4 regions of the Planococcus lenghuensis genome follow, and region 4 is predicted to be linked to each of the others. Evidence: riboswitches for the same ligand, from Rfam matches in the RefSeq annotation. Region 4 holds a riboswitch; each other region holds the start of a gene.
What was found. A riboswitch is a leader RNA that binds a small molecule or an ion and turns the genes downstream of it on or off. The one in region 4 is predicted to bind S-adenosylmethionine.
Positions count from the first base shown of each region.

Region 1: linked by a shared signal. The riboswitch ahead of B0X71_RS05590 (sulfite oxidase-like oxidoreductase) and the one ahead of B0X71_RS15965 (methionine ABC transporter ATP-binding protein) in region 4 are both predicted to bind S-adenosylmethionine.
Region 2: linked by a shared signal. The riboswitch ahead of mtnK (S-methyl-5-thioribose kinase) and the one ahead of B0X71_RS15965 (methionine ABC transporter ATP-binding protein) in region 4 are both predicted to bind S-adenosylmethionine.
Region 3: linked by a shared signal. The riboswitch ahead of ssuE (NADPH-dependent FMN reductase) and the one ahead of B0X71_RS15965 (methionine ABC transporter ATP-binding protein) in region 4 are both predicted to bind S-adenosylmethionine.

Region 1 covers NZ_CP019640.1:1,086,890-1,094,650, reverse strand. Annotated here, with positions in the region: gene B0X71_RS05600 (hypothetical protein) at 1-178, opposite strand, end outside; gene B0X71_RS20830 (hypothetical protein) at 405-545, shown strand; gene B0X71_RS05595 (M6 family metalloprotease domain-containing protein) at 597-2,465, opposite strand; gene B0X71_RS05590 (sulfite oxidase-like oxidoreductase) at 2,900-3,562, opposite strand; SAM riboswitch class I at 3,644-3,753, opposite strand; gene B0X71_RS05585 (ArsR/SmtB family transcription factor) at 3,901-4,209, shown strand; gene B0X71_RS05580 (hypothetical protein) at 4,278-4,538, shown strand; gene B0X71_RS05575 (hypothetical protein) at 4,563-4,808, shown strand; gene B0X71_RS05570 (TIGR04104 family putative zinc finger protein) at 4,869-5,171, opposite strand; gene B0X71_RS05565 (quinone oxidoreductase family protein) at 5,357-6,340, opposite strand; gene B0X71_RS05560 (NUDIX hydrolase) at 6,618-6,965, opposite strand; gene B0X71_RS05555 (GNAT family N-acetyltransferase) at 6,962-7,468, opposite strand; gene B0X71_RS05550 (cytidine/deoxycytidylate deaminase family protein) at 7,484-7,756, opposite strand; gene B0X71_RS05545 (MBL fold metallo-hydrolase) at 7,756-7,761, opposite strand, start outside.
Region 2 covers NZ_CP019640.1:3,261,923-3,269,683, reverse strand. Annotated here, with positions in the region: gene mtnW (2,3-diketo-5-methylthiopentyl-1-phosphate enolase) at 1-863, opposite strand, end outside; SAM riboswitch class I at 932-1,038, opposite strand; SAM riboswitch class I at 1,466-1,634, shown strand; gene mtnK (S-methyl-5-thioribose kinase) at 1,708-2,892, shown strand; gene mtnA (S-methyl-5-thioribose-1-phosphate isomerase) at 2,892-3,950, shown strand; gene B0X71_RS16520 (sugar ABC transporter substrate-binding protein) at 3,951-5,030, shown strand; gene B0X71_RS16515 (sugar ABC transporter ATP-binding protein) at 5,095-6,639, shown strand; gene B0X71_RS16510 (ABC transporter permease) at 6,575-7,600, shown strand; gene B0X71_RS16505 (Yip1 family protein) at 7,743-7,761, shown strand, end outside.
Region 3 covers NZ_CP019640.1:1,723,226-1,730,692, forward strand. Annotated here, with positions in the region: gene acsA (acetate--CoA ligase) at 1-1,542, shown strand, start outside; gene B0X71_RS08815 (homoserine dehydrogenase) at 1,585-2,823, shown strand; SAM riboswitch class I at 2,972-3,079, shown strand; gene ssuE (NADPH-dependent FMN reductase) at 3,208-3,762, shown strand; gene B0X71_RS08825 (LLM class flavin-dependent oxidoreductase) at 3,781-5,166, shown strand; gene B0X71_RS08830 (O-acetylhomoserine aminocarboxypropyltransferase/cysteine synthase family protein) at 5,207-6,499, shown strand; gene metX (homoserine O-acetyltransferase MetX) at 6,512-7,467, shown strand, end outside.
Region 4 covers NZ_CP019640.1:3,145,988-3,153,748, forward strand. Annotated here, with positions in the region: gene B0X71_RS15940 (OsmC family protein) at 1-193, opposite strand, end outside; gene B0X71_RS21030 (hypothetical protein) at 210-350, opposite strand; gene B0X71_RS15945 (PfkB family carbohydrate kinase) at 347-1,726, opposite strand; gene B0X71_RS15950 (iron-containing alcohol dehydrogenase family protein) at 1,882-2,967, opposite strand; gene B0X71_RS15955 (MetQ/NlpA family ABC transporter substrate-binding protein) at 2,990-3,829, opposite strand; gene B0X71_RS15960 (methionine ABC transporter permease) at 3,842-4,513, opposite strand; gene B0X71_RS15965 (methionine ABC transporter ATP-binding protein) at 4,503-5,516, opposite strand; SAM riboswitch class I at 5,589-5,695, opposite strand; gene B0X71_RS15970 (carbon-nitrogen family hydrolase) at 5,743-6,534, opposite strand; gene B0X71_RS15975 (pyridoxal phosphate-dependent aminotransferase) at 6,624-7,761, shown strand, end outside.

The DNA of each region.
Region 1 (7,761 bases), 1.7 Mb from region 4:
CCATATCGGCACACATTGCATTCATGAATCCGTCCCAGCAGTAAGAACCTTCCCTCACTTCCAGCGCTTCTCCGTTCGCTGTCACTTCCGGAATAGGATGAGCCTGTGATTCAGCATATGCATTGAATCCCCAAATCCCTAAGATGAGCAGTCCCACGAAACCGATCAGTTTCCACATATTTCATCCCTCCATCTGGCCGAATGTTTTTCAACAAACAGAAGCCGATTAGTCCGCTTTCCATTTTCTCATATCGCAGTTCAGCGCTGTGCACCCACTCAACATTGAAATCAGTGACACCGCGTTATAAATTTTTAAATTCTTTCCATCTCTCTTTTGCCATTAGACTGGAAACAGGGATAAAAGTTACAATAGACATATGCAATTTTTGGGAGGTGGCAGCTTCTTGAGAAACGACCGGAACTCCAGAGAGAAAAGCAAAATTAATAATGAAGATGATTCATACAGCAGAACATTCCTCGGCACACCGACAATTGGCGGTGCAGTGGTGATTGCTGTCATTGTTCTTTACTTTATCTTCAAATAAACAGAAAAATCCCGTGACTGGAAAGTTATCCGGTCACGGGATTTTCTTTAATTACTGCTTCTTGCCATTCGAACTTGAGTTTGTATCATAGAAGAACTTAGCAGAGATGGATCCGTCTTCGTTCTCTGTGATATCTGTTACATGGATTCCGGAATCAGCCGGTGTTGAACCGTTGCCTTTCCAGAAGTAGTACGACCCAGTGTGTGCTTTGCCGGAAACAGGTGTAAGGTCTTCACCTTCGTTGAAGAAGTCACCAGCGTCGCCACGGTTTACGTACTTCTCAAGATCGTAATTACCGTCAGCCTGGACGACTGCCAGACCATAGTGATCCACTTCATATCCATTTGGAGCAATTACTGTTTTGTTGCTTTGGAAACGCTTGTTCATATAATTCTCTACGTTGTTGATGCGCATTCCTTCAGTTTGATAAAGGCTGAGAATGTTTTCATCAACATGCCATGCAACAAGTCCTTCAGAGTCCGCTCCCTGACGGATCAGGCCTTTGTTGAACCCTTCCTGTTGAATGTTTTCGAACAGGAAGTATTCAGTTCCGTTAGAACCTGGAACTTCCATCTTCACGATGCCGTTTTCAGCAGTCGCTGCATTGATTGCCGGAAGTGTGATTTCCTGAACACCCTCTTCCGGCGTCACTTCAATTGGCTCAGCCCAACCGAGGAAGACTTTCGAGAATGGATCAAAAGCTGTCGGCGAGTTACCGGAATATGGTGCAGCATCCGGATAACGCATCCAAGAGCCACCGGCCATCATGGAGTAGTTACCGACTCCCTGAGAATCATACTCTGTATCATAGTAGTCAGGCAATCCGAGTGCGTGGCCGAATTCATGTGCATACACGCCAGGCTGGGCTGGGAACGGACCTTCTTTCAGTTCATCTTTGTATCCGTCTGTTACAAGATCGTACCCAGCGACATTCCCGCCGATACCCGGCTGGATGTTATATGTGTTAACTGTGACGCCATCATATTTTAGATCAGAATCAACAGCAGTTCGCCATGCTACCCATTCTTCATCTGAAACTTTTCCATCTCTGTCTTTATCTGCAGCGACGAATCCAGTTTCATAGTACTTTCCATAGTACAGAGCACTTAAAAGTCCCCATTTATGCGACCAGAACTGCGCCGGATCGCGGCTGAATTCCGCCCCTGTTCCTTCATGTACAACAAACACGGATGGAACTTCACCTTCTACTGCATAGTTAGAAAAATCAATCTGCTCATCCGCCGCTTTAAGCAAATCACGAATGAATTCACCCGTATGGGCATCTCCGTTAGCGTTGCCGTTAACGTATGTCCCGTTTTCAGCATGCTCGCCTGTCTGGTCGAGATAGTAAGAAGCACCATGCGGAAGCTCTACCCACACAAATTCCGTATTTTCTTTGCGGACAAGATTTATTCTATCATTACTCGATTCTTTATAAATATTCTGCATCGTGCTGTCTGTCGGTGCTTCTTGTCCATTTAGCTCTGCATATTTCTGGAATGGCCCATATTCATACGGATTATATTCAGTACCAAAAATCAAATCCTCATAGTAGTGAGCTGGAACTTGTCCTTCCAGATCGCCTATTGGTTCATCGCCATCTTTATATTTTGCCAAGATTACAAGAACCGGCACATCGCCTGTTGCTTCTTTATAAGCTACGTGGTTATCGCCAGCCTGTTCAAACTTCGCACCATGATTAGCGATTTTTTCAGCCGGATCTGCTTTGGATACATCCACACCAAATTCTTTCGCTTTTTGTGCAAGTTCCGGAGAAGCTCCTACATAATGAGCGAGTTCTAAATTGGGTTTTGCTTCCTGCTGCCCCGCTGCGGAATCAGTTGTCCCAGCTGTTCCTGCGAATACGGCAGTTCCGGCTAATGCTGTTACTAACGCTGTTGTCGATAAAACTTTGATCAAATTGTCCATTCCTCTCTGAGTTGCTGCTGTTGTTTTTTACTGTCTGTTTTCAAGTATATAAAGATTCTGAGTTTTTTAAATAGGTTAAAAGCACTTATTTCTGACAAATTAAATTAGTCTATTGTATTATTTTTCAGAATATAGAAAATAAAAGAGGAGAAAAATTTACATGGAATAATATTACATTATATTAAGAAACCAAGCTGTTATGCAGGTTTGCTATGTGAAATCTTTCTTATTTTCATTGATAAATTGGAAAATCCAAGCAAGAACACAATAACTTTCTTTTTACGATTTGTTTAAAAAAATCGTTTTTCCTATCTTAATAAATCTTTTCCACGTCGCTATTCTTCTTTGTCAGCAAAAGTTGCTCCCGCAAAATGCAAAAAAGCCCGGCAGGTAACAAGAAATCGTCACCTGCTGGGCTTATTCATTCAGTCAAATTCTTTCTTTTCCCATTCATCTTCCGGGATATCCAAATCTTCCCCTGAAAACCGTTCTTCTTTAAATGGATCTCCATTAATATGGAATCCGTTCTGTTCCCAAAAGCCAGGCTGATTTTCTCCAATAAATTCGATTCCGCGAATCCACTTTACACTTTTCCAGAAATAGAGGTGAGGTACGACGAACCGCAGTGGGAAGCCATGCTTTGCCGTCAATGGTTCTCCGTCGAGTGAATGTGCCAGCAGCACATCCTCACAGTCCAAATCACTCAGCGCCACATTTGCTGTATAATCGTAATCGCCATGAAGCATGAGGTATTCACTGGTCGGCGTGACGCCGATTTCCTTCAGCAAATCCTGAAACTTCACGCCCGTAAACGTATTATCAAAACGGGACCAGCGCGTTACACAGTGAATATCCCGAGTCACTGTCGTCTGTGGCATTCCGAGAATATCTTCATACGACAATATGATTTCCTCACCGCCATGTCCCCATACTTTCAGCGTCCACGTGTTCAAATCATATTCCGGAACGTCACCTTCATGGAGGACCGGGAACCGCTCTGTTAATACCTGGCCCGGCGGCAACCGATCGCCGAGTGCCGGATCGGTCACCGGAACCCGGGTGCGTTTAATGCGTTCAGCTTTATTCAATTTCATTTTTTCTCCCCCTTTTTCAACAAAATGAAAACTCTTCCCTGTCAAAAAGGAAGAGTTTCATCTGATGTCAGCTCTTCCTTATCACTCAGAACTTTCATGTTCCGCAGGATTTGGCACCATGCTATTTAAAAAATAGCGGTTGCCGGGCGTCATTGGGCCAGTCCCTCTGCCTCTCTTAATAAGGATGTGATACAGTATGTAGTTTCATGATTCGTTTTATTTTATCCGGAAACAGCTTAAGAAGCAACTTTTTCAGATACATAACATAATTTTCTAAATTCATTTGCATTTCCTTCTAACCAGTAATAAAATACTTACATATGAAAGAAATAATGAATGGAAGTCAGTTACTGCAGACGCTGGAGGCTTTATCAAATCCGTACCGGCTGAAGATCATCGCCATTCTTCACGCCGAACGGCAGTATGTCAGCCAGCTTTCCCGTGAGCTTGGCATCAGCCGTCCACTCCTTTACTTGCATCTGCAGAAATTGGAGGAAGCTGGACTGATCAATGGGTACCATGAAGTCTCCGATACAGGGAAATCGATGAAGTACTATGAACTTGAACCGTTCGATCTCCAGTTGACTGGAGAAGTGATTGAAAAACACAGGGACAGCCTCCCTGCTAAGCGAAAGGAGTAAATTGCATAAGGGAATAGCAAATCATTAAGACGTCATGCCCAAAGTTGCGGATCAAAGGAGTTGAATGGATGACGGAAAGTAATGTTATGAACACCGGAGATCTCATTTTCACATTACTGACAATTGGTTTTATGCTGATTCCGCTGATTCTCGCGGTGGCGGCGGCTGTTTATATTATCCGGCTGGTAAAGCGGACAGAACGCAGATCAGAGGAACGGCTTCAGCTCGATAAGGAAAAAAGTGCAACTCAGACGCAACAATTGGAGATGCTCCAGAGTCTGAACAGACGATTGACAACGATTGAAAAGTTTTTGAAAGATGTCCAGTAAACAGTATCCGGAAAGGGTGTTTCGATGGAAGGTTTAGTTCCGTTAGTCCCGCTCATCACGATGTTCCTGTTCACGCTTCTGCCGCTCGCTTTGCTGGTGGCGGTCATTGTATACGTCGTCCGGCTCGTGCGCCGGACAGAACGGCGGGCCGAAGAACGGCTCCAGCTTGATAAAGAGAATGCTGACATTCAGCTGCAGCAGACTCAAATGATCAGTGAATTGAATGAGCGCTTAACAGGGATTGAAAAAGTTCTGCGGGAAGTGGAATAACTGAATAATAACACACAAAAACGAGGACTCCTGTTCCTCGTTTTTGTGTGTTATAACTTCTCACCATAACGGCTGCTCTTCACTTGTCAATTCCATCGAAAAAGGCAGAAATGCAACAATCAATACGACAACTGCTGCTGCAATATAGAAATGGTCTAATAGGTTAACTTCTATTACCGACTCTGTCAGCAGCAGCACAGCCACCGGAATAATCGATAAAAATCCCATCCGGCGTCTTGAGGATGGTGTAACATACTGCTTCACGCCGCAATACCGGCATGCCTTTCCACTGATCAGAAACCAGGATTTTATAAAAGCATCGCGCCACGGCCATTTCCTGCCGCAGTTCTCACACCTCGGCATGATTTTCAACCCCTCTGATTTTGCTGTCCCGCCCGCTTTCCGGCAATCAGCTCAGTCAGCCTGAACTGTTTATCTTTATCTCTACTATATCATGGAACAAAGAAAGAGTCCGTATCACCCGATATGCGGAGGAATTGATTTGTTTCCTTTCAAAAACTCACCAGAGACAGGCGCTTCCCTTCTTTTCATTCCCCATTTCGGACATTCAGCAGGATCTTCCCTGTGCTCAATCTGTTTTCCATCAGCCGGTGTGCATCAGCCGCCTCGCGAAGGGTGAATTCATGACCGATGTTCATCTTCAGCCGGCCATCCGCCAGTAATGGGAATATCTGCGTTGCTGTCTCCTTCAATAAATACGGCCGCTTTTTTCTTGTTGTTCCAAGGCTGAACCCGAGCACTGATCGACAGCTTGCATGCAGATCATTAGTTTTAATCGTCCCTGCTCTACCCCCTGAGTTGCCAAACTGCACGAGCCGGCCATATGGAGCCAAGCATTCCAAGCTAGTTTCTGTGATTTCACCGGCAACTGAATCGAGAATAACATCGACGCCTTGTCCATTCGTAAGTTCATTTACTGCTGCCGCAAAATCCTCCTTACGGTAATTAATGATGTGATCCGCTCCATTTGCACGGACGATCTCCACCTTATCGTAACTTCCGACTGTCCCAATTACTTGACCGGCGCCAAGCAACTTCGCCAACTGGATAGCGGTCGTCCCTACACCTCCTGCAGCTGCATGAATCAACACCGATTCGCCCTGCTGCAAATCAGCGATATTGGTCAATAAGCGGTGAGATAAGAAAGAAACCGTCGGGCAAGCTGCTGCCGTATTGATATCCAAGCCATCAGGAATCGGAAAAACCAGTTGTTCTGATGCCAGTACGAATTCTGCATAAGATCCATGTTTCGGAAAAGCGATGACCCGCTGGCCAGCGCGCAACGCTTGTACATCCGCTCCGACTTTTTCAATAACTCCTGCGGCATCAAGTCCTGGAATAAAAGGAATTTGTGCCCCTTTCTTCCCATAGCGGGATTTAATATCCGCAAAGTTCACGCTGGTTTTCTCCACCCGGATCAGCACATCATGCGCTTTCACATCAGGCATATCCACTTCTGTATAATGCATAGAATCCGCGCTTCCGAATTCGGTCACCATGACTGCTTTCATGATAACATCTTCCCTTCTGTTCATTGACTGACTGCGTTTTTGCTGTCGGTCAAGACAAATACAAGTATCAAAGCTGCTTTTGTAAACAGATCAAATGCTTTTCCTTGTAAGCGAATACTTTTCACATAAAAACGTTATTAGTTTCCCTGTGCAAACTGCAGTATTGCCTGCAACACATTATTCCAATCGTGATGGATTGCCGCCGCCTGCTCTGCAGGCAGCAATACTCTCCCGCCGGATTCAAAACCGCCTTCAAAAAAGTGCCAGCAAGTGATCTTCATTTTGTAATAAACCTGATACCCGATTTTGGGATATGCGTTTTCCTCTGTCCATGAGGGATTATCCGTATGATCAACAACGACATACCCAACAATCGGCACTGCCCTGAAACATAACCCTCTTCCATGGCTTCCCGCTTAAAACAAGTTTCCGGGTCTTCCCTTCCTTCAATCCGGCCTCCTGGAATGTCCCATCCGCGGTGATCCAAGTTGACAAGCAATAGTTCCTCGCCTTGCATACACATCCCGTGCACGCTGGTGACCAGTCCGGCGTCCGGAACTTCTGCTCCCGGCACCCAGGTCAATTTCACGGTCGCTTCTCCCCATTGCACGAAAGTGCTTATCACCTGAGTATCCTCCTGTAGCGCAGTGCCCGGAAGCCGTGTTCTCCAGGCACTCCATGCATCGGCTCCTCCCTTTGCAGCTCAAATCCGCAGGCTTCGTAAAAAGGAATGCCCATCTCATTCCCTTTGCTCACAGAGACCCATTGTTCGACAGCTCCCCGGCTGATTTGATCCTGCGTAATCATTTCAAGCAGCCGGCTGCCAATGCCTTCCTGTTTTCTTGAAGGTTCCAAATAGAGAACGAACAGTTCCGCAATCCGTTCTCCAATAAAGCCCCCTTCGCCAGCTCCGAGAATCGCTCGGCCATCGTCTACTACGAACCAGCCATTCCAGCTCTGTGAGGTGTTCCGGATTTCTTCAGCGACTCGTTGTGCTGTATAGAAATCGGTGATGATTTGACTGATCGTGTTTTCAGGCAGCAGTTCCTTGTATGTATGCCAGTATCCTTCACTGCAGACTTGGATAATGCCAGCTTCATCACCCGCACGCGCTTTTCTGATTTCCATCCCCATTACCCCTTTTCATCTCATATACTTCAGCGGGATCAATTCCTCAATCTTCGTTTTCTTCAATTCTCCGTCCATTTTCAAAATCACGAAGCATTCAGGTGAGTAATCGGAGATAAGTTCCCTGCACATGCCGCATGGACTGACGACTTTCGGCTCCATCTTTCCTTCATCCGGATGCGGCTGCCGGACCGCTACGATTGTATGGAATTCGTTCTTCCCCTGAGCAATGGCATTTCCGATGGCAATCGCTTCCGCGCAGGCAGCAGTGAGCGGAAAGATATCCATCAGAT
Region 2 (7,761 bases), 120 kb from region 4:
CGGGTCAGTTTGCCGAGCGCAAGTTCCGTCGCCACACCGTAAAAAGGCGAAGACGTGAATGCGCCGCTGAATGCGGGATGCGCCATGAGCGGCAATCCGACTTCCGCGTCTTCCGCAAGTTCCTGCAGCACATCCAGCCCGTAGGCATGGACGTTGAACAGCAGCGCGTCCGCGCCGAGTTCCCGTGCTTTGCGGGCCTTATCGCGGAGTCCGGATGTGCGGCCGGTCAGATTGGCTGCGTACAATGTCCGGTGGCCGGTTTCTTTATACACCTGTTCCAGCACCTCTTTCCCCCGCACGATCCGTTCTTCAAATGGGGTCTGCGGGTTATCGAATAAAATCTCATCATCTTTCACGAGATCCACGCCGCCAAGCGCCTGCTGGCGGAGCTGGTCGGCAAGATAACCGAGATCGCGGCCGATGACACCTTTGAAAATGCTCATGACGAGCGGCCGGTCATGGACGCCGAGCTTTTCCCGGATTCCTTCGATGCCGAACCGCGGACCCGGGAAACGGGCGAGTAATTCTTCATCGAAAATAAGATCCAGCAATTTCACTTCGCCGTCGAGCGATAATTTCCCGAACACAGTCGTCAGGATCGCCGGCAGATCCGCCGAAAAATTGGCCGCCGGGTAACGGATTTCCACTTCCGCCCGGATCAATTCCGGTTTTAACGGGTGAGGGGAGTCACCGAATTCCGTGACGGACTCCACGGTTCCTTTATGCTGCTTCAGCTGTTCCTGTTCAAGCTGCGGCAGGTCAGTCCAAGATCCGACCGTGAGACCAAGAGCAATGCCTTCCGCTTTCTTCCCGAATGATCCAGGCCGCCCGTACAGTTGATAGCGGGCTGTCAATCCACTCATAAATTCACTCTCCAGTTCCTGTAACAAATAAAAAACCTCTTCCTAAGAAGAGGTTATCGGATACCATCTTCTTATTTGTCAGCCGTCGCTTGAAGGCTGCAAGAATTAGCACCGTGTCAATCGACCGGTTGCCGGGCTTCGTAGGGCTTGTCCCTCCGCCTGCTCTGAATAAGAATAACGTATTTAGTTTTTTTAGAAATTATGCTGATTATTTCATGGGATCTTAATTCTGTCAAATGAAAAACGAAGATGCCATCAATAGTGCTTACAAGGATGCCGGCTGGCTGAAGAAGTAACAGAAGACCAATTCCTGACTGAATGGAAGCGGCTTCCATTTAACTGGTGGAACTCGGCGCCTAATTAGTGGAACTCAATGCTAAATTAGTGGAACTCAATGCCGAATTAGCGGAACTCAGCGTCCAATTAGTGGAACTCGAAAAAAAGCGAAAAATTAAGCGATATTCTGAAAGGATAAATCTATAATTTACCGCTTTGTAATAAGCCAGACAATTAAGAACTATTTCTTTGAAAAGTTGTTGCACTTTATTTTGAATCATGATAGGATTCATGTCAGACTTTAATAACTTTATAAATTATCAGCACTCTTATCAAGAGCAGGCGGAGGGTAAAATGGCCCGATGAAGCCCAGCAACCGACCATAATACCGTTGTGAAACGGGGCGCGTTAAGATTTTGCGCCGGAATGGACAAATCCATTCCGCAAGGCACGGTGCTAATTCCACTGGAAAGAAACTTTTCCAGAAGATGAGAGGCGGGAATCCGATTATTCTGCGCCTCTTTCCGAAGAGGCGCTTTTATTTTTTTCAGGGAAGGATTGAGTACAGATGGCGGTTACAGAAACGGCGAATTACACCCCATTGACAGAACAAACGGCAGTCGAGCTTGCCGCTCAGCTAGATTTCTTTCCGAAAGGAGCGGCACTTTCAAGCCGGGAAATCGGCGATGGCAATCTCAATTACGTCTTTCACATAACAGACGAAACCGGCAAAGGCCTTATCATTAAACAGGCATTGCCGTATGCAAAAGTGGTCGGTGAAAGCTGGCCGCTGACACTGAAACGGGCAAAGATTGAAGCAAATGCACTGAAAAAGCACGGGGAATACGTGCCGCATCTAGTACCGGAAGTATACGCAACCGACGAAGCGCTGGCATACACGGTCATGGAAGACCTGTCGCATCTTACCGTTGCACGGGCTGGCCTGATCGCTGGTGAGACGTATCCGAAACTGTCGGATGACATTGGCGAGTACTTGGCGCAGACGCTGTTCCATACCTCGGATTTCGGACTTCATCCATTCGACAAAAAACGGCTTGCTGCCGAATTCTCCAATCCGGAATTATGCAAAATTACAGAAGACCTGATTTTTACAGATCCTTTCTTCAATAATGAAACCAATGATTTCGAAGAAGCGCTCACTGCTGATGCCGAAGCAATCTGGAACAACAAGGCATTGCAACTGGAAGCGGCGAAACTGAAACAGAGCTTTCTGACTGAAGCAGAAGCTTTGCTGCACGGCGATCTTCACACAGGCAGTATTTTTGCAAGCAAAGATGAAACGAAAGTCATCGACCCGGAATTTGCATTTTATGGTCCGATCGGTTTTGACGTCGGCCTCTTCCTCGCGAATCTTGTGTTCCAGTCGATCACGCGCGGAGAAGAAGGCCGGGATGTGATCACAGACCATATCCGGAATACATGGGACGTCTTTTCTTCCCGGTTTTCAGAGCTATGGGAACAGGAAAACCAAAGTGCATTTAAAGATACAACGGGTTACAGAGAAACCGTGCTGGAAAAAATCTTCCGGGATTCCGTCGGCTTTGCCGGCGCTGAGCTGATTCGCCGGACAATCGGTCTGGCACATGTCAGCGACCTTGACGGCATTGAAGACGATGAAGAGCGAATTGCACGGAAGCGGCAGGCATTGCGGACAGGTGAAGCGTTCATTCTGAAGCGGGCAGAACTTACGTCCATCGATGACGTACTGTCACTGATCGGGGCGCTGCGCTGATGCAAGTACCGGTATCCATCGAATGGAAAGACGGGCAGCTTACGATTTTGGATCAGCAGAAACTGCCGCATATCATTGAATTTATCGACCTTACAACCATTGAAGAAGTATTTGATGCCATCCTTTCCCTGAAAGTGCGGGGCGCACCGGCGATCGGTATTACGGCTGCCTACGGCTTAGCGCTTGCAGCGGAGAGTCATGATACAGATGAGCTTGACGCCTTTGAAGCGTATGTGCGAAAGGATGCCGATTACCTGGCAAGCTCCCGGCCGACGGCAGTCAATCTGGCTTGGGCGCTTGAACGGCTGCTCAGCACATTGCCGTGTGCAGCGTCAGTGGCTGATGCGAAACAGCAGTTATTCAGGGAAGCGGAAGCAATCAGGGCAGAAGACGAGGCGGCTTGCCGGCAGATCGGAGAGCATGGCCTGGAACTGCTGGAAAATAAGATGCGAGTTATGACAATCTGCAACGCCGGGTCGATCGCCACTGCAAAATACGGAACAGCCCTTGCTCCGTTCCATCTCGGCAGCGAACGCGGGAAGAAATTTGACGTATATGCCTGCGAGACCCGCCCGGTTTATCAGGGCGCCCGGCTGACAGTATGGGAATTGCAGCAGTCAGGGGTCGATGTAACACTCATCACCGACAGCATGGCTGCTCATACAATTGGCGCAAAGGACATTGAAGCGATCATTGTCGGCGCCGACCGGGTTGCAGCGAATGGCGACACGGCGAATAAAATCGGTACACTGAACCTTGCATTGCTCGCTCACACGTTCGGCATTCCATTTTATGTAGCCGCTCCTGTTTCAACATTCGATTTGTCAATTGACAGCGGAAAAGATATTCCGATAGAAGAGCGCAAAGCTGAGGAAATCACTCATTTCGGTGATGTGCCGGTCGCACCGGCCGGAACGAATGTGTATAACCCGGCGTTCGACGTAACGCCTTCCAAATACATCACCGCCATCATCACGGAAAAAGGCGTCATCGAACCGGATTTCCACCAAAATATTGCCGGCCTGCTTACAGCGGCTGCCGGAAAAGGAGAACAATAAATGAAAAAAGAGAAATTATGGGTATTGGCAACGCTGCTTGTTATCGGCTTTTTGCTTGCAGGCTGCCAGCCAAAAGGCGCTGTGACAGAAGAAGCCGTATCCGATGCCGCCACTGAAGTATCCGACCACCCGCTCGTAGGTAAAGAAATCGCCCTTATTATGCAGATCAACCTCGGCACATTCTCGGCTCAGTACATTGAAGGCGTCAAAGAACAAGTGGAAGCGTTCGGCGGTGAAGTAACCGTATTTACTTCTGACGGGGACCTGGCCAAAATGGCATCGAACCTGGATGCCGCAGTTAATCAGGGGTTTGACGGAATCCTGATCGATCACGGTACGAAAGAAGCCCTTAATCAGGGCGTTGAAAAAGCGCTGGATGCTGAAATCCCGGTCGTCGCATTCGATACGGGAATTGAAGTCGACGGTGTGACAGTACTCCGTCAGGGCGATCAGCAGATGGCTGAACTGACCCTTAACAAATTAGCGGAAGATGCAGGCGGTGAAGCGAACATCGTGAAAATCTGGGTTGCCGGTTTTGCTCCGATGGAACGCCGCCAAGTGGCTTACGAAGAATTCATGAACAATAACGAAGGCATCAACGAAGTGGCGGCATTCGGTGCTGCAACAGACAATACGGCCCTTGATACACAGGCACAGATGGAAGCGATCCTGAAGCAGTACCCGAACGAAGGGGACATCACAGCTGTATGGGCTTCATGGGATGAATTCGCGAAAGGCGCCGTCCGTGCGATTGAGCAGGCAGGCAGAACGGATATTAAAGTATACGGAATTGACATGAGCGACGAAGATCTGCAGATGATGCAGACTGAAGGCAGCCCGTGGGTTGCCTCGGCTGCAGTGGACCCGAAAGACATCGGCCGCATTCAGGTGAGGTATTTGTACCAGAAGCTTGCCGGTGAAGAAACAGAAGCGGAAGTTGTCCTGGAACCGGTATTCGTGGAAGCTGAAAATCTGCCGGAAGAGCAGATTACAACAGATCAGCTGAGCGAGTACATTGAAGGATGGGGCGCAAGCGAACAAGGTTATACGGATGAGCTCCGTGAACTGGAAGGCCTATAAAAAATAAATGTGGAGCTGTCTTCAGTAATGGGGGCAGCTTCTTTCTCAGAAAGAGGGGACAGCAATGGCGAACCCTTTGCTTGAAATGAATGGCATCGAAAAAACGTTCGGCAATGCGCGGGCGCTGAATGGCGCAGAATTCAACCTGGAAAAAGGCGAAGTCCATGCCCTGCTTGGTGTAAATGGTGCAGGCAAGAGCACGCTCATCAAAATTCTGTCAGGGGTCTACGGACAGGACCGCGGGACAATCACACTGGACGGCAGTGACGTAAACTTCCGTTCGCCGAAAGCAGCGAAAGAACACGGCATTTATACAGTTTACCAGGAAGTGGATACAGCCATCGTGGCGGATTTATCTGTGGCGGAAAATATCCTGCTGGATACTTTTTCAGAAGGCGGCGGACTGTTCATTTCAAAGCCGAAACAATATGCGCGGGCAGAAGCCGCGCTCAAGGAGCTGCATTCGGAGTTTATCGACGTGCGGGAACCGGCGTTCAAGCTGTCACTTGCAGAGAAACAGCTCGTCCTGGTTGCCCGGGCCCTCGTCCATTCAGCCAAACTCATTATTTTTGATGAACCGACGGCTCCTCTTTCATCCCATGAATCGGAAAAACTGTTCGCGGTCATCGATAAATTGAAAAAGGAAGGCGTCGGCTGTGTGTTCATTTCACACCGGCTGCCGGAAGTGTTTGAGATCAGTGACCGCATCACCGTGATGCGGGAAGGGAAGACAGTGGAGACATTTGGGGCAGCGACGGCAAGTTCTGAGGCAGTTATCGAAGCGATGCTCGGTGAAGCGCTGAAGAACGAACTGGAAGGGCGTCTGCATCCGATCGGTGATACCCTCCTTCAAGTGGACGGTCTCCGGGACGGCAATAAACTGAAGAATGTTTCGCTGACTGTGGCGGAAGGTGAAATCATCGGTGTTGTCGGCTTGGTCGGGGCCGGGAAGACGGAACTCGCCAAAGCGCTGTTTGGTCACGCCGAACATGTGGACGGAACGGTCACGCTGAAGGGAAAACGCATGAAGCTCAGTCATCCGAAAGACGCCATTCAGGCAGGAATGGCACTCGTGCCTGAAGAACGGCGCAAGGAAGGGCTGTTCGTGGAGGAATCATTAAAAACAAACGCTTCATTTCCGAATCTGAAACGGTTTGCCCCCCGGCTGTTCATGAACCGCCGGGCAGAAAAAAGATTTGCGGAAGATATTATCGACCGTTTAAAAATCAAAACGCGTGATACCGAAACGCCCCTTGTCCACTTAAGCGGAGGAAATCAGCAGAAAGTAGCCATTGGCAAATGGATGTCGCTCGATTCACTGCTGTATTTGTTCGATGAACCGACAAAAGGAGTCGACATCGGCGCGAAGGTTGATATTTTCAAGGAGATTCGGGGCATTGCGGCGGATGGCCGGGGCTGTCTGTACTTCACCAGTGAAATGCATGAGGCGCTCGGAATCGCCGATCGGATCTATGTGATGTATGACGGTCAGATCGTGAAGGAGTTTTCACGGGAAGAAGCGACCCAGGAAAGGATTTTACTTTATGCAAGTGGCGGAAAAGAAGAGCGTGACAAACACAAAAGAGCGGACAGTTCAGTATCTGTATAAATACGGGGCAATCGCCCTGCTCGTTTTAATCATCCTTTATTTCAGTTCAGTCAGCGGCGCATTCTTTACTTATAATAATTTCGCAGATATTTTGCGGTCGATTTCAATCGTTACTGTGCTGGCACTCGGTGTAACATTCACGCTCACGGTCGGCGGATTCGATTTATCGGTCGGTTCAACCATGTCGCTTGCCACTGTCGTGTCCGCTTCACTCATGGTGTGGTACGAATTACCGCTTTGGGCGGTCATCCTGCTGCCGATTGCGGTGGGGGTACTCGTCGGGCTGTTCAATGCATTTCTGATCGTAGTGGTTGGCATACCGGACCTTCTCGCAACACTCGGTACGATGTACGTTGTCGCAGGACTTCACCGGACGTATACAGAAGGGTATTCCATTTATAACAATATGCCGCTGACCTCAGGCGCGACGGCACCCGGGACGATTTCGGAAGCATTTCTGTGGATCGGCCAGGGTGCTCTGCTCGGTCTCCCGGCGCCGGTCTGGATCATGCTCGTGCTGGTGGCGATCAGCTATATTGTGCTGAACCACACCCGGTGGGGCCGCATTCTGTACATGACCGGCGGCAATGCAGAAGCGGCAACGCTATCAGGTGTTAACGTGAAGAAAGTGAAACTCTCGGCTTATGTCATCTCCGGTATATTTGCAGCGATTGCCGGTCTCCTCTTCACAGCGCGTGTCGGATCCGGTCAGATCGATGCCGGCGCACCGCTTATGATGGAAGCCGTCGCAGCGGCATTCGTCGGCTACTCGGTGCTCGGCATCGGGAAGCCTAATGCCATTGGTACATTCTTCGGGGCGGCGGTCATCGGCATCCTGCTGAATGGACTGACAATTCAGAACCTCCCGTATTACGCGTTTGATATCATCAAAGGCGCAGTCTTAGTGGCAGCACTTGCCGTAACTTATATTTACGCAAAAAATAAGTTTAAGCGAGCATGAAGAAGACCCGGCGGCTGCCGGGTTTTTTATCATTTCACTGTACGATGTGGAAAAAAAGCGCAGAACCGGGTATCCCTGAAATAATCGGCCAAGTCATCGTGGGATCTGCTAAAATAGAAATAAAAGTAAGGACGTGCGTAATATGGAAGAAACAAAGTATC
Region 3 (7,467 bases), 1.4 Mb from region 4:
CGGCATGTGGAAGACGGCTATGGAGAAAAAACTGCGCTGCATTATATAAACGGGAAGGAAGAAGTGAAACTCACTTTCGCTGAAATGAAGGAAAAAACAGATCTTCTTGCAGCTGCACTGAGGAAGGAAGGTGTCAAAAAAGGAGATATTGTCTTTATCTTCCTGCCGAAAAATCCGGAGTGCTACATTGCTATGATTGCAGCGGTGAAAATAGGAGCAATTGCCGGTCCTCTATTTGAAGCATTCATGGAAGAAGCGGTCCGTGACAGAATTGCTGACTGTGACGGGAAATACATCATCACCGATGCGGAACTGGCGAAACGGGTTCCGAAAAACGACTTGCCTTCTTTGAAAAAAATCTTAGTCACAGCAGAGCCTGAATTTTGCGGAAACCGGGAAATCTCGCTAAATGAGCTATTGCGAAATACGCGACTTGAAGATCAGCCGACAGAATGGGTGGACTTGGAGGATGGCCTCAACATCCACTACACAAGTGGATCAACCGGTAAACCGAAAGGGATTGTCCATGCGCACCGGGCAATGATTCAGCAATACCAAACCGGCAAGTGGGTGCTCGATCTTCAGGAAAACGATATTTACTGGTGCACCGCGCATCCCGGGTGGGTCACCGGCACCGTTTACGCGATTTTTGCCCCCTGGCTAAACCGCTCGACAATTGTAGTAAATGGCGGAAGATTCGATGCTGACTCCTGGTACTCAGTTATCGAAAAAGCAGGCGTCACTGTTTGGTATAGTGCACCAACTGCTTTTCGTATGCTTAAAGCAGAAGGCGATGACACGCGAAAGAAGTACGACCTCACTTCATTGCGCCATATTCTGAGTGTCGGGGAACCATTAAACCCCGAAGTCATTCATTGGGGTATCAATACATTAGGCGTGCGCATTCACGATACGTGGTGGATGACTGAAACTGGAGCCCAATTGATCGTCAATTTCCCTTCAGAAGTCATTAAGCCCGGTTCCATGGGGCGACCTTTTCCTGGGATAGAAGTCGGCATTCTAAGCGAGGATGGGGTGCAGCAACAAGCTGGCAATATTGGTCATTTGGCTATTAAAGCGCCTTGGCCGGCAATCATGAAAGAGGTCTGGAAAAATAAAGAAAAGTACCACTCTTATTTTCAGTTTGGAGACTGGTATCTTTCGGGTGATTTGGCGTATCAGGATGAAGAGGGCTATGTGTTCTTCCAAGGACGCAGCGACGATATGATCAACTCATCAGGAGAACGAATCGGCCCATTCGAAGTGGAGAGTAAACTGATTGAACATGAAGCGGTTGCGGAAGCTGGCGTCATCGGGAAACCGGATCCGATAAGAGGAGAAATTGTCAAAGCGTTCATTGTTTTAAACAAGGGCTATACCGATGAACCGGCATTGATAGAAGAGATCAGGAAATTTGTCCGCTATAAATTATCAGCCCATGCCGCCCCCCGGGAAATTGAAGTCCTGGAAGAGCTGCCAAAAACAAAAATCAGCGGGAAGATATTGAGAAGAGAATTGAAAGTACGGGAACAAGGGAAGTAAACAGCAGAAAAAGCGACTCTGAGAAATGAAGGACGTGTAGAAATGTCGGTTATAAGAACGGCTATTTTAGGTTTTGGTACGGTGGGAGAAGGCGTTTATCGAACCATCAAAACCCATCAGCAAGAATTGAAAGAAGTGCTGGGTGCCGAAGTTGAAGTTTCAGCTGTTCTAGTCCAAAACGAGCAGAAAGAGCGGAAGGTCGATAAAGGAATTCTGGTTACAACCAACTTTGAAGAAATTCTAAAGCTCCCACAGCTGGATATTGTATTTGAAGCAATTGTCGGTAAAGAACCCAGCTTCAGTTATTTGAAGGAAGCATTAGTAGCGGGTTGTCACATTATCACAGCGAATAAAGAAATGTTTGCCGAGCACGGTCAGGAGTTGCTTGATAGTGCCGACAGGCAAGGAGCGCGTGTGGGGTTTGAGGCGACGGTCGCTGGGGGTGTGCCGATTATCCAGATCCTGCAGCAATTACTGCGGGTGAATAACCTCGAGACAATTCAAGGAATATTGAATGGAACTTCAAACTTCATTTTGACAGAAATGCGTGATAAGCAACTGTCATTCGAAGATGCTTTAGCTCTCGCGCAAGAAAAGGGGTTTGCAGAAGCGGATTCCGGAAATGATATTCATGGGTTTGATGCTTATTATAAAACCAAGATTCTAAGCCAGGTAGCTTTTGGGGAACAGCCTGAAACCTCCTCTTTCCAAGTCGCTGGGATATCAGGCGTGACGATAGAACAGATCGAAGTCGCTGAACGCCTTGGTCTCCGGTTTAAGCATGTTACAGAACTGAAACGAGAAAAAGGACAAGTGCAAGCTTCAGTTCAGCCGGTCCTTGTTTCCCCCTCCCATCCTTTTTACCATGTGGAGGGCGTCGACAATGCAGTCAATGTAACAACGGATCTTGTAGGAAGTCTTACTTTGCAGGGGCCGGGTGCAGGTATGCTTCCTACAGCAAGTGCCATGGTCGAGGATTTGGTTCACGTATGGCACCGGCCTCTGTTGAAATTCGGTAAACAGCAAGAAAAGGAGCACCTTGAGACACGTCAGCAAGACGGGAATGCTTCCTACTGGTTAGTGAGCAATCTCCGGGAGAAATCATTCCTAAAAGAGCTGGACTATTATAGCGAGTATACTGGAAATATCCATGTGGTCAAAGCAAAGGAAGTGGAGTTGGAGAAACTGAAAGCTTCGGATAGAGAAGTGTTGGCCTATCCGATTGTGGCAGACCAACTATTCGAATCAAAACTTGAGCAAACAGAGGTGCATGTTTATTAGTGATAGAATGAATCACGGGCATTGTCTGAAAGCCAGTCTGAATTTGGATGAGCCGAAAACTTAGTAAACCTATAAGCTAAATAAACTTATCGGATCAAACCCATTGACAGAATGATTCAGCAATATTATGATTAGTTCAAATTTAATAATCTTATCGAGAGAAGCCGAGGGACTGGCCCGTTGACGCTTCAGCAACCTCTGACATTGTCAGAAAGGTGCTACTTCCAGCAAGAATGTTATTCTTGAGAGATAAGAGCGGGATTCGTACTCTAACGACCTTCTTTTCTCACAAGTTGAGAAAAGAAGGTCTTTTATTTTTTTAAGTGATATTCGTGAAAGCCAAAGCGATAAGCTTATTCGAGAAATAGAGAGGAAGAGATCACCATGGCAAATATCGTTATTGTATCGGGAAGTCCATCTGAATCATCCCGTTCTGAAACAGTCTTAACCTACTTAGGAAACTTGTTACAGAAGCAAGGGTTGTCCGTTAAACATCTATCCGTTCGCGATGTTCCCCAAACGGATTTGTTCACAGCTAAATATGATAGTCCTGCTATTCAGGAAATCAGTACGCTCATTCATAAAGCCGATGGCGTAGTTATTGGATCTCCTGTTTATAAGGCTGCTTACTCAGGGGTTCTGAAAGCTCTGCTGGATTTGCTCCCTCAGGATGTGCTGCAGGACACACCCGTTCTTCCCCTGATGACAGGCGGCAGTCCGAACCACCTGCTGGCCTTGGAATATTCACTGAAGCCGTTGCTGGCTACATTAAAAGGCCAAAACTTGAAGGGCGTTTATTTGGTGGATAGCCAGATCGATAAATCAAATCCTGTACAGCCGATTTTGGATAGCGATGTGCAGGACCGGCTTACAAAGCAGTTGGCCTATTTTATGAACATCATCGGAAAACAGAAAGAAACCGCGAGTTTTAAAAGGTGATCAAGGGAGGAAGAAACCATGACGAATAAACGGATTTATTTAAACGCTTTTGATATGAATTGTGCAGGGCATCAATCGCCAGGGCTATGGACGCATCCAGACGATGAATCCCATAAGTATAAAGACAGCGAATACTGGATTGAATTGGCGAAGCTTCTGGAGAAAGGCAATTTCGATGCCGTTTTTATTGCAGACGTCCTCGGCACCTATGATGTTTACAATGGTTCGCGGGATGCCGCTGTCCGGCAGGGGGCACAGTCGCCGGTCAATGATCCGCTGCTGGTCGTGCCACTGATGTCGGCTGTGACAAAGCACCTCGGTTTCGGGGTGACGGCTTCCGTTACACATGAACACCCGTATACATTCGCGCGCCGGATGTCGACACTCGATCATCTGACAAAAGGTCGCGTCGGATGGAATATCGTCACTTCCTATCTGAAAAGTGCCGCCGTCAATATCGGCAGAGAAGATCAAATCAAGCATGATGAGCGCTATGATATCGCAGAAGAGTATTTGGAAGTTGCCTATAAATTGTGGGAAGGCAGTTGGGAAGATGACGCGGTTGTCCTTGATAAAGCAAATGGCATCTATACGGATCCCGACAAGGTCCACGATATTCAGCACGAAGGGAAATATTACAAAGTACCGGGCGCTCACTTGACGGAACCATCGCCGCAGCGCACACCTGTCCTCTATCAGGCGGGGGCTTCCAAAAAAGGCGTGGCATTCGCCGGGAAGCATGCCGAATGCGTCTTTATCGGCCCTCCGAATATCGAGGCCGCCAAGCAATCTGTCGAGAAAATTCGGGCTGAAGCGGAACGGGCAGGCCGCAACCGGGATGATGTGAAAGTCCTTACGCTGCTTACGCCGATTGTCGGGAGAACAGAAGAAGAAGCGCAGGAAAAATTCAATGACTACAAAAAGCACATCAGTCACGAAGGCGCGCTCGCTTTATTCGGTGGTTGGACCGGCATTGACTTGTCCGGTTACGCGCCGGATCAGCCGCTGGAATACATTGAAAATGATGCCATCCAATCAGCGCTTGAGAATTTCACAAAAATCATCCCTGGCAAGAAGCCGACCGTGAACGATATCAAAGAATTTGTCGGCATCGGCGGACTTGGCCCATACACGATCGGCTCTCCGGAACAGATCGCCGACACGCTTGAAAAATGGGTGAATGAAGCAGGCGTGGATGGTTTTAACATCGCCTATGCCATTACACCGGGTACGTTCGAAGATTTCATCGAACTGGTCGTACCGATTCTTCAGGAACGCGGGCTCGTACGAAAAGAGTACGAAGGGAGTTCTCTCCGCGACAGTCTGTTCGGTGAAGGTGATCGCCTTCCGGATCGGCATCCAGGCAAGCGATATGCCCGTATACCAGTCACAGGAACACGTTAAGTTTTAGTACACTAAAAACATAAACCAGGAGGAATAAATCATGACAAACTATAAACCCGAAACACTTCTGCTCCACGGAGGACAAGAACCTGATCCGGTAACCGGTGCACGGGGAGTTGCCGTTCATAAAACGACTTCTTATGTATTCAAAGATACTCAACATGCACAAGACCTGTTCGGCTTAAAAGATACAGGAAATATCTATTCGCGAATCATGAACCCGACTGTGGATGTATTCGAGCAGCGGATAGCACTCCTTGAAGGCGGAACTGCGGCAGTTGGATTTGCCTCCGGCATGGCGGCTATTGCCTTTTCCATTTTAAATATTGCCGAAGCTGGCGATGAAATCGTCGCTGATTACAATTTATACGGCGGAACATATAACTTACTTGCAAACGCATTGCCGCGTTATGGCATCACCACTAAATTTGTCGATGCAACAGATCCGGAGAATTTCCGGGAAGCAGTCACTGACAAAACGAAGTTGTTCTTCGGCGAAACGATTGGCAATCCGAGCCTGAATGTTTTTGATGTGGAAAAAGTAGCGGAAATTGCGCATTCCAATGGGGTTCCATTACTGATTGATAACACATTCGCTACGCCATACGGCAGCAACCCGATTGAATTCGGTGCAGATGTGGTCATTCACTCTGCGACAAAATGGATTGGCGGCCATGGTACTACAATTGGCGGAGTCGCAGTCGATTCCGGGAAATTCAACTGGGATAATCCCCGCTTCCCGAATTACACGGAGCCGGATCTTACTTACCATGGTATCCGGTTTGGCATCGATGCGCCAGAAGCGGCATTCGCAACAAAATTGCGCGTTCAGTTACTACGGGATTTTGGTCCGACGTTAAGTGCAGACAGCGCCCATGCTTTACTGCAAGGATTGGAAACATTGCACCTTCGGCTTCCAAAGCATGCGAGCAATGCGCAGGTGGTAGCGGATTATCTGCAACAGCACCCGCAAGTGGAATGGGTGAATTTCATCGGTTTTGAAGATCATCCTTCCCATCAACTGGCGAAAAAATACTTGAAGAATAACGGATTTGGTTCCATTGTGAACTTTGGCATCAAAGGCGGCCGTGAAGCCGGACGAAAAGTGATTGATAGTGTCAATTTATGGTCGCACGTGGCGAATGTCGGGGATGCAAAATCCTTAATTATTCATCCTGCATCTACGACTCATCAGCAATTGAATGAAGAAGAGTTAAAAGCTTCAGGAGTTACAGAAGAACTGATCCGATTGTCTGTCGGGCTTGAAAATACGGACGACCTCATCAATGATCTGGAACAAGCGATTCAGGCAGCAGTTCTGGAAAACATCTAAAGGGGGTGCGACATGACCACCGTATCTATTGGATCACTCACATTGGAGTCAGGACTGATCTTGCATGAAGTGGAGTTGGCATACGAACGGTGCGGACATGAAAATGCACCGGTTATCCTTGTATGCCATGCGTTGACAGGTGACCAGTACGCTGTTGGATCAGAAGAAAATCCCGGCTGGTGGTCAGGGTTGATTGGACCGGGCAAATCGGTGGATACAGAGGTTTTTCAAGTGATCACCTTTAATGTTCTCGGCGGATGTAACGGATCCACAGGGCCTTTATCGATTAACCCTGAGACAGGAGAGCCATACAAAGGCGCTTTTCCGAATCTCACAATCCGGGATATGGTCCGGGCCGAATATGCAGCTTTAAAAGCATTGGGAATCAATCATTTGACGGCAGTGATCGGCGGGTCGCTTGGCGGTATGAAAACACTGGAGTGGGGGAGATTATATCCGGAATTTCTGGATGCCCTCCTTCCTTTGGCCGTCACCCCTGCATACAGCGATTATGGAGTTGCCTTCAACCATATCGGGGTCCAAGCGATTGAAAACGATCCTGATTTTAATCAGGGAGATTACAAAGAGTCCGCTGTTTTAAAAGGATTGGAATTAGCCCGGATGATGGGAATAGTTACGTACCGCAGCGGGAAGTTATTTAATAATCGCTTTCAGCGATTACAGACGGATGAACAATTCGAGATCCAATCTTATCTCGACTACCAAGGGGGAAAAATGGCGGATCGCTTTGATGCAAATTCGTACCTGATTTTACTAAAAGCAATGAATTCGCACGATCTTGAAGATTCGACAATCCAGGCCGACATTTTTTCTTTGTCTTTCACACGGGACTTGCTGTATCCGAGCGAGTTGATGATTCCCTGGCTTGAAAAGCAATCCAAGGCTTCATGGCAAGTAATTGAAACAGACTATGGCCACGACGGATTCCTAGTTGAATTTGAAAAATG
Region 4 (7,761 bases):
TCGCTGCAAGCGTGATGATGTAACAAGTGGCAGCAGCGCCCAGAAGCATCTCGTCCGGATTGGTTCCGACACCGGGTCCGTCCATTTCCGGCGGGATAGAAATCTGCGTCTTCAAATTCCCGGTTTCAATGGTGCCGATATCGTTGCGGTTGCCCGGCCAATCGGCCTTTAAGTGAAAACTATGGATTGCCATCTGCATCTCTCCTGTCTCAAACGTTTTTGGAATTGCTTTCCTTCAATAGTTTGATGATCTCTTCATTCTGCTCCTTGATATCTTTCAAATGCTTGTCCCGCTTATCCGTCGTCAGCAGCATAATGACGATAATCGCAATGCCCATGATCAGAATCATTCCACTTCTCCTTCCAAAAAAGCCTGTGCTTCTTCCAGTCTCGGCATCGCCGTCAATGCGCCTCTTTTCGTCGTGCACAAGGCTCCGAGTTTATTGCCGAAAGCGGCACAGCGAATGATCTCCTCCCGCGTTCCCGGAAGTCCGTACAGGTGGATATGCCGCAGTACGCCTGCCACAAATGCATCCCCGGCACCTGTCGTATCGACCGGCGGCACAGGCACCACCGGTACATGGATGCTCTCACTGCCACTCACAGCACGCGTACCATTCTCACCGTCCGTAATGAACAGCAGCGGAATCTTGAATCCCGCCAGCCGGCGAAGCCCCTCATCAATCGACTCGGTCTCGGTTAAAAACGCCAATTCTTCTACTGTCATCTTTACGATATCCGCCTGCTGCAAAAATTCATTTACCGTCCGGCGGCACTGGTCTTCGCTGTCCCATCGGAGGGGCCGGATATTGACATCCAGTGAACAAAGGACGCCATATTGCTTGGCAAGACGGACAGCGGACCGCGTCGTTTCCAATGCCGTCGGCTGAAACATAGTGCCGGAACAGAAATGAAAAGCGCTGGCTGTCTCGAAAGCTGCCGCTGATAAATCGGCCGGTGCCACTTGGATGTCCGGCGTTTCGTTTTCGTAAGATGCGAAGACCCGGTCGAATTCCGGCGTCAGATGCACATAAACGCCGCTCACCCGTTTTTCAGGCACCGACACAGCGAATGCCAGATTCACATTCTCCTGTTCCAGTTGCTCCCGGAAAAACCGGGAATCCCCGTCGTCTCCCGTCACCGTAATGAAAGCGGACGGCAGGCCAAGCCGACCGGCACCAGCTGCCACGTTAACCGTTGCGCCGCCGAGATGCCGGCTGAACTCAGTGTTGTCCGTCCCTTTGCTGAAATAATCGATAAAGGCATCCCCATAGGTTACGATACTTTTTATATCCTTGATGAACTTTGCTTCCCCGTCACGGACAGCGATTTCCCGGTAGCCGAGCGCGGCATGAGCATGCCGGCTGTGCTCGTTGTCTTCTTCCGAGTCCGAGGCCATCCGGTTCAGGCCTCTGGCGGCAGCCCAGATTTCTGCCGCTTCCGCCAATCGCCGGCCGGCCCCTTGCCCCCGGCATTCTCCCCGGACAAACCAGCCTTCCATATATCCGCAACAGCCGGCTTCTCCATGTGCATTTCCATGAATCGATACTTCAAGGAAACCGGCTGCCTCTCCATCCTTTTCTGCCAAGAATGCGGTCAGATTGTCCGAATTCAACTGTTCCCCGATTTCCGCTTGGTGTTTTTCTTCAGGGCAATGCGGCCACAGCTGTCGCCGCATTTCAAGCCACATCTCCCTGTCTTGCAGTTCCATTTGTCGAATATGCATATCTGCCCTCTTTTTCACTGTTTCCTGCTATTCTACCACAAGAAAATCCGGACGATAAATCGCCCGGACTTGACTGTAAATAATTGATTTTCTTATTCAAAAGGAAGAGGCAACATGAGTCCCAGCTGTACATACTCTCTTTAGAATTGACTTGGTTAACCGACAAGAGCCGTGTACTTTTCATATGTCAGCATCGCATGCAAAACTTCCCGAGCCGTTACTCCATCCTTCCGCAGATTATGAATGGTTTCGTTTTTGGCTGTCGCTTTTTCCGCCACCGGCTGCAGTGATTCTTCCGTCACTGTTCCAATCCCCAAATCTCTTAGCGATGTCGGGAGACCAATCTGCCGAAAGTATCCGGCAAGCTTACCCGCTTCATCCCAGCGGTCTTCCAGAACCAATTGAATCAAAATCCCGTACGCCACTTTCGCACCATGCTGGACATGATGAGTTTCATCAAGTGCCGTTAATCCGTTATGAATAGCGTGTGCTGCCGCAACGATCCGGGACGGATCACTGAACCCGCCAACCATTCCCGCTGTCATGATGATCGTTTCAGCTGTCTTGATGAAGCTGTCGTTCAGTTCCTTTTGCCGGGCTGCGGCCATTGCCGCTTCTCCATGCACGAGCAGTTCATCATAACAAAGTTTAGCTGCAAACCGGGCGATTGTAACTGGAGCTGTGAAGGTATCCAGTTTTCGAAACTGCACATCCGACTCATACCATTTGGCGATTGTGTCTCCAATGCCGGCCGCCAGCATCTCCTCTGGTGCCCGTAAAAGTATATCCGGTTCCAGCAGGACCAGTGATGCATTTTTGGGGTGGATGTCGAACCGGACATATTTGCCGGCATCATAAATCACACTGAGCGGTGTCCAGGCAGCACAATTGGAAGCAACTGTCGGAATCAGTACTGTTTCCTTGCCGGCAACACGGGCTGCCGCTTTTGCTAAATCCAAAATCTTCCCGCCTCCGATTCCGATAATGGCGTCTGCCTGTCCGGCACGCAATGCGATACGTTCAATTTCCGCAAGTGAACATTCCCCGCCATACTGGATGAACACAGCATCAATCTGTTCAAACGACGGGAAATAAGGGCTGGCTGACTCCCACGACTTTTTCCCATGGATGACCAACACAGTTTTATAGTTGAGAGCGGTCAAATGCGCTTCCAATCTGCTCAAAGCACCCGTTTCACATATATACGCATTCGGCGCTCCCTGCACAATCAGGTTTTCCATCGCTGCACCTCTCTCCGTCCGTTTATTCCTCTGTCATCCACTCCGGCTTGCCGAAGCCTTCAAATTCTGCATCGATCACTTCTTCAAATTCCGGTGATTCCACAATTTCCACCAGATCCGCTGCGAGTTCGCTGTCTTCATTGTCAGCTGTCACGGCGACCACGTTACGGTACTGATCCGGCATGTTCTCAAGTGCCAATGCATCCAGCAGGTCCATTTCTGAAGCAAGTGCATAATTTCCCGGAACAGCTGACAGATCAGATCCTTCCACTGCCCGCGGCAGCTGGCCGGCATCAATTGGCTGGAATTTCAGATTCTTCGTGTTTTCAATGATATCCTGCTCGGATACCGTCAGTGTCTCCGCTTCCGGGTCAAGTTGGATCAGGCCTTCATCCTCAAGAATCAGGAAAGCACGGGCTGCATTCACCGGATCATTCGGAATGGCGATTGTAGCACCATCTTCAATGGCATCGATTGAATCAAAAACATTCGAATAAATCCCCATTGGTGCGGTCGGAACCATAATGAGTGCCGACAAGTCCATGCTGTGCTGTTCTTCAAAGCTTTCCAGATAAACTGTGTGCTGGAACAGGTTCGCATCCAAATCGCCGTTGTCGAGTGCGATGTTCGGCTGGATATAATCGCTGAATTCCCGTACATCTACTTCATAGCCCAGTTCTTCAAGCTGCGGAACAATCGCTTTGTTCAGCATGTCACTATAGGGTCCGGCCGTCGCACCAAGCGTGATCGCCTGCGTTTCCCCTTCAACTCCTGCTTCTGAAGTAACTTCCGCCGCTTCCTCTTCCCCACACGCGGCGAGGGCCAATGCGCTTGCTGTCAATACCAATCCGAATTTTTTCATTTTCATTCTCTCCTATCGTTTATCGATTGTTTTGGATGTCCAGTCGCCCGCTTGCTGAATCAGCTGAACGAGCACAATAAGTATGACGACGGTCACAATCATGATGGTGTTGTCATACCGGTAATAACCGAAGCGGATCGCGAGGTCGCCGATGCCTCCGCCTCCGACCACGCCTGCCATCGCAGAGTATGCGATAAGGCTAATCAATGTGAGCGTAATCCCTTGGATCAGACTCGGTTTTGCTTCCGGCAGCAGCACATCCTTGATAATCATGAATGGCGTCGCCCCCACCGCAATGGCGGCTTCAATAACGCCTTTATCAATTTCCCGGAACGATGTTTCAACAAGCCGGGCAAAAAACGGGATGGCTGCGACCGATAGCGACACGCTTGCCGCATATGGGCCGATCGTCGTTCCGGCAATCAGGTTCGTCAGTGGAATCAGGGCCACCAGCAAAATGATGAATGGAATCGACCGGATCATATTGGCGATGAATCCAATTACCGACTTGGCAAACCGGTTCTCCCAGAACAGTCCTTTATCCGTTGCAAAAAGCAGGATTCCGAGCGGCAAACCGATAAGGAAGGCAACGCCGAAGGAAATACTGATCATGATCAGCGTTTCAAAAAATGCCTGCTGGATATCCGGCATCAGCTCGATAATGCGTCCCCATTCAACGCCCATGATTCATCACCTCCACTGCTGCCCGTCGGCTCTGCAGATACTCAAGGGCATCGGTGACCGCTCCCCGTTCACCTGTGAGTTCCATAATAAAGATGCCGAGCGGTCTCTCTTGAATGTATTCAATGGCCCCATGAAGGAAATTCCCTTTTACCGCATGCCGCTGCAGCATGTCTGCAATGACGCCCTCTCCGGCGACGTCTCCTTTAAACAACACGCGGACGAGGGTACCCCGTACGGAGGCCAGTACCTGTTCCGGCACATCAAATGACACCACACTTGAGATGAATTCCCTGGTCAGCTCTGTTTGCGGACTCGCAAACACATCGTAGACCGCTCCTTCTTCAATTACACGTCCACCTTGCATGATGGCCATCCGGTCACAAATTTCCTTCACCACATTCATTTCATGCGTGATAAGCACGATCGTAATGTTCAGCTTCCGGTTAATTTCCTTCAGCAGGCGGAGAATCGAAAGCGTTGTATTCGGATCCAGCGCTGATGTCGCTTCGTCACACAGCAGCACTGTCGGATCATTCGCGAGCGCCCGGGCAATTCCCACCCGCTGCTTCTGGCCGCCGCTCAGCTGACCCGGAAAAACATCCCGTTTATCTGCCAGACCGACCATCTCCAGCAATTCCTCAACCCGGGGCCGGATCTTTTTTGCCGGTGTACCCGCAGCCCGGAGTGCGAATGCAACGTTGTCGTAGACCGTTTTTTGGCTGATCAAATAAAAATGCTGGAAGATCATTCCGATTTTCAGTCGGGATTTCCGCAATTGGCCGCTGCCCAGTTTCGTCAAATCGGTCCCGCCAATCCGGATCACACCTGAAGTGGGACGTTCCAGTAAATTGATGCAGCGGATGAGTGAACTCTTCCCGGCGCCGGAATACCCGACGATCCCGAAGATTTCCCCTTCCCCGACCGTCAGGGAAACATTGTCCACACCAGTCACGGTTCCATATTTCGTTTTATATGTTTTCGTCAGTTGTTCAATCTCAATCATAATTTCACCCCAAAAATAAAAGATGCCCCTTTCTTTTAATCAAGAAAGAGGCATCGAAACGGTTAAGTTCTCGACTTATCTCTCAGAATGCGGATGCATTCTGTAGGATTTGGCACCTTCCCATTGCTGGGGGTTGCCGGACGTCACAGGGCCTGTCCCTCGGTCTCTCTCGATAAGATCGTATGCAATTGTTGATTATCTTACTCACTTTTTTCCGCAGTGTCAATCACTTTTTCAAAATACTCGAATAAATCCATTCCCGCCGGTCATCAAACACCGGAATCCGCCCGCGCACTTCGTCCACTTCGTCCAATGTGATATCCGCATAGCCGATTTCTTCTTCGGTCCCGAGTTCCATCCGCACGTCACCCCACGGGGCAATGACCATCGAGTGACCGCCGAATTCGTTGGCCGGATCACTGCCGACCCGATTCACCGCCACAATGAAGCATTGGTTCTCGATTGCCCGCGCCTGCAGCAGAATGCGCCAGTGATCAATGCGTGGCGCCGGCCATTCCGCCGGTACGAACAGCACTTTCGCTCCTTCGAGCGCATGGCGCCGGAGCCATTCCGGGAATCGGAGGTCATAGCAGATGACACCGCCGGCCGGAATGCCGTTCAGCTCAAACAAATTGGCCGACTCACCCGATTCCAAGTGGATGTGCTCATCCATCAGTCCGAACAGGTGCGCTTTGTCATACTCCGCAATCGTTTCACCGCTGCTGTTTACTACGTACATGGTATTTGTAAATCCATGATTCTTCTTCGACGATACGGATCCGCCGACGATGTGAACGCCATGCTCTTTGGCAAACGCCGCCAGGAAAGATTCCGCCTTTCCATCTCTGTCCGCGAGTTCTTCAAGCTGCGTCAGCGCGTATCCGGTATTCCACATCTCGGGCAGCACGATGACGTCCGCCCCGTTCGCTGCCGCTTCCCGCATCCGTTCTTCCACGTGCGCAAAGTTCGTTTCAGGTTCGCCGAATACGATATCCATTTGTATGCAAGCTATTTTCAATTTATACGCCTCCAGTAGACAATGCTACGTAAAATGTATAAGATTCTGAGTACACATGCAACTTTTCTGACAAATGGAGGTTTAGCAATATGGAATTTTCTAACCGGCTGCAGCAATTGCCGACCCAATTTTTCGCCAAGCTGACGAAAGACGTCCGGCAGGCTGTCGCAGAAGGACGGGATGTCATCAACCTTGGACAGGGCAATCCGGATCAGCCGACACCGCCTCATATCGTAAAAGCGCTGCAGGACGCAGCAGCGGATCCGCAATCGCACAAATATTCCCCGTTTCGCGGCACCGATGAATTAAAAGAAACAGCAGCTGCCTTTTATAAGCGGGAATACGATGTTGATATTGATCCCGCCACCGAAGTGGCTGTCCTGTTCGGCACGAAGATCGGACTGGTCGAGCTTCCGCTATGCCTTATGAATGAAGGCGAGCTGATGCTGCTGCCGGATCCGGGTTATCCGGATTACCTGTCGGGCACCGCCCTCGCCGGTGTGCAATATGAAACAATGCCGCTGACCGGGGAAAATAATTTCCTTCCCGACTACAGCACCGTTCCTGAATCCATCAGTGATCAGGCAAAGCTGCTGTATCTCAATTATCCGAACAACCCGACCGGCGCGACTGCCACCCAGTCGTTCTTTAATGACACAGTCGCATACGCGAAGAAGCACGACATCGGTGTCGTGCACGATTTCGCTTATGGCGCAATCGGCTTTGACGGCATTAAACCGCCGAGCTTCCTGCAGTCCGAAGGCGCCAAAGACATCGGCGTCGAATTGTACACGCTGTCGAAGACGTATAATATGGCCGGCTGGCGGGTCGGCTTCGCGGTCGGTAACGCGCAATTTATCGAAGCGCTCAATCTGATTCAGGATCATTTATTCGTCAGTCTGTTCCCTGCGGTTCAGCATGCAGCGGCAGCCGCATTGAGCGGCAGTCAGGAACCTGTCGATGAACTAGTCGCATTGTATGACCGCCGCCGGAAAACGCTCGTGCGGGAAGGTGCGCGCATCGGCTGGAATTTCGATGCACCAAAAGGGTCCTTCTTTGCCTGGCTCCCGGTTCCGGAAGGGCTCACGAGCGTTCAATTCGCTGACCGGTTATTGAAAGAAGCCGACGTCGCGGTAGCGGCTGGCAGCGGGTTTGGAACGGGCGGCGAAGGCTACGTCCGGGTCGGCCTCCTTGTGGATGAAGACCGGATCGCAGAAGCGATGCAGC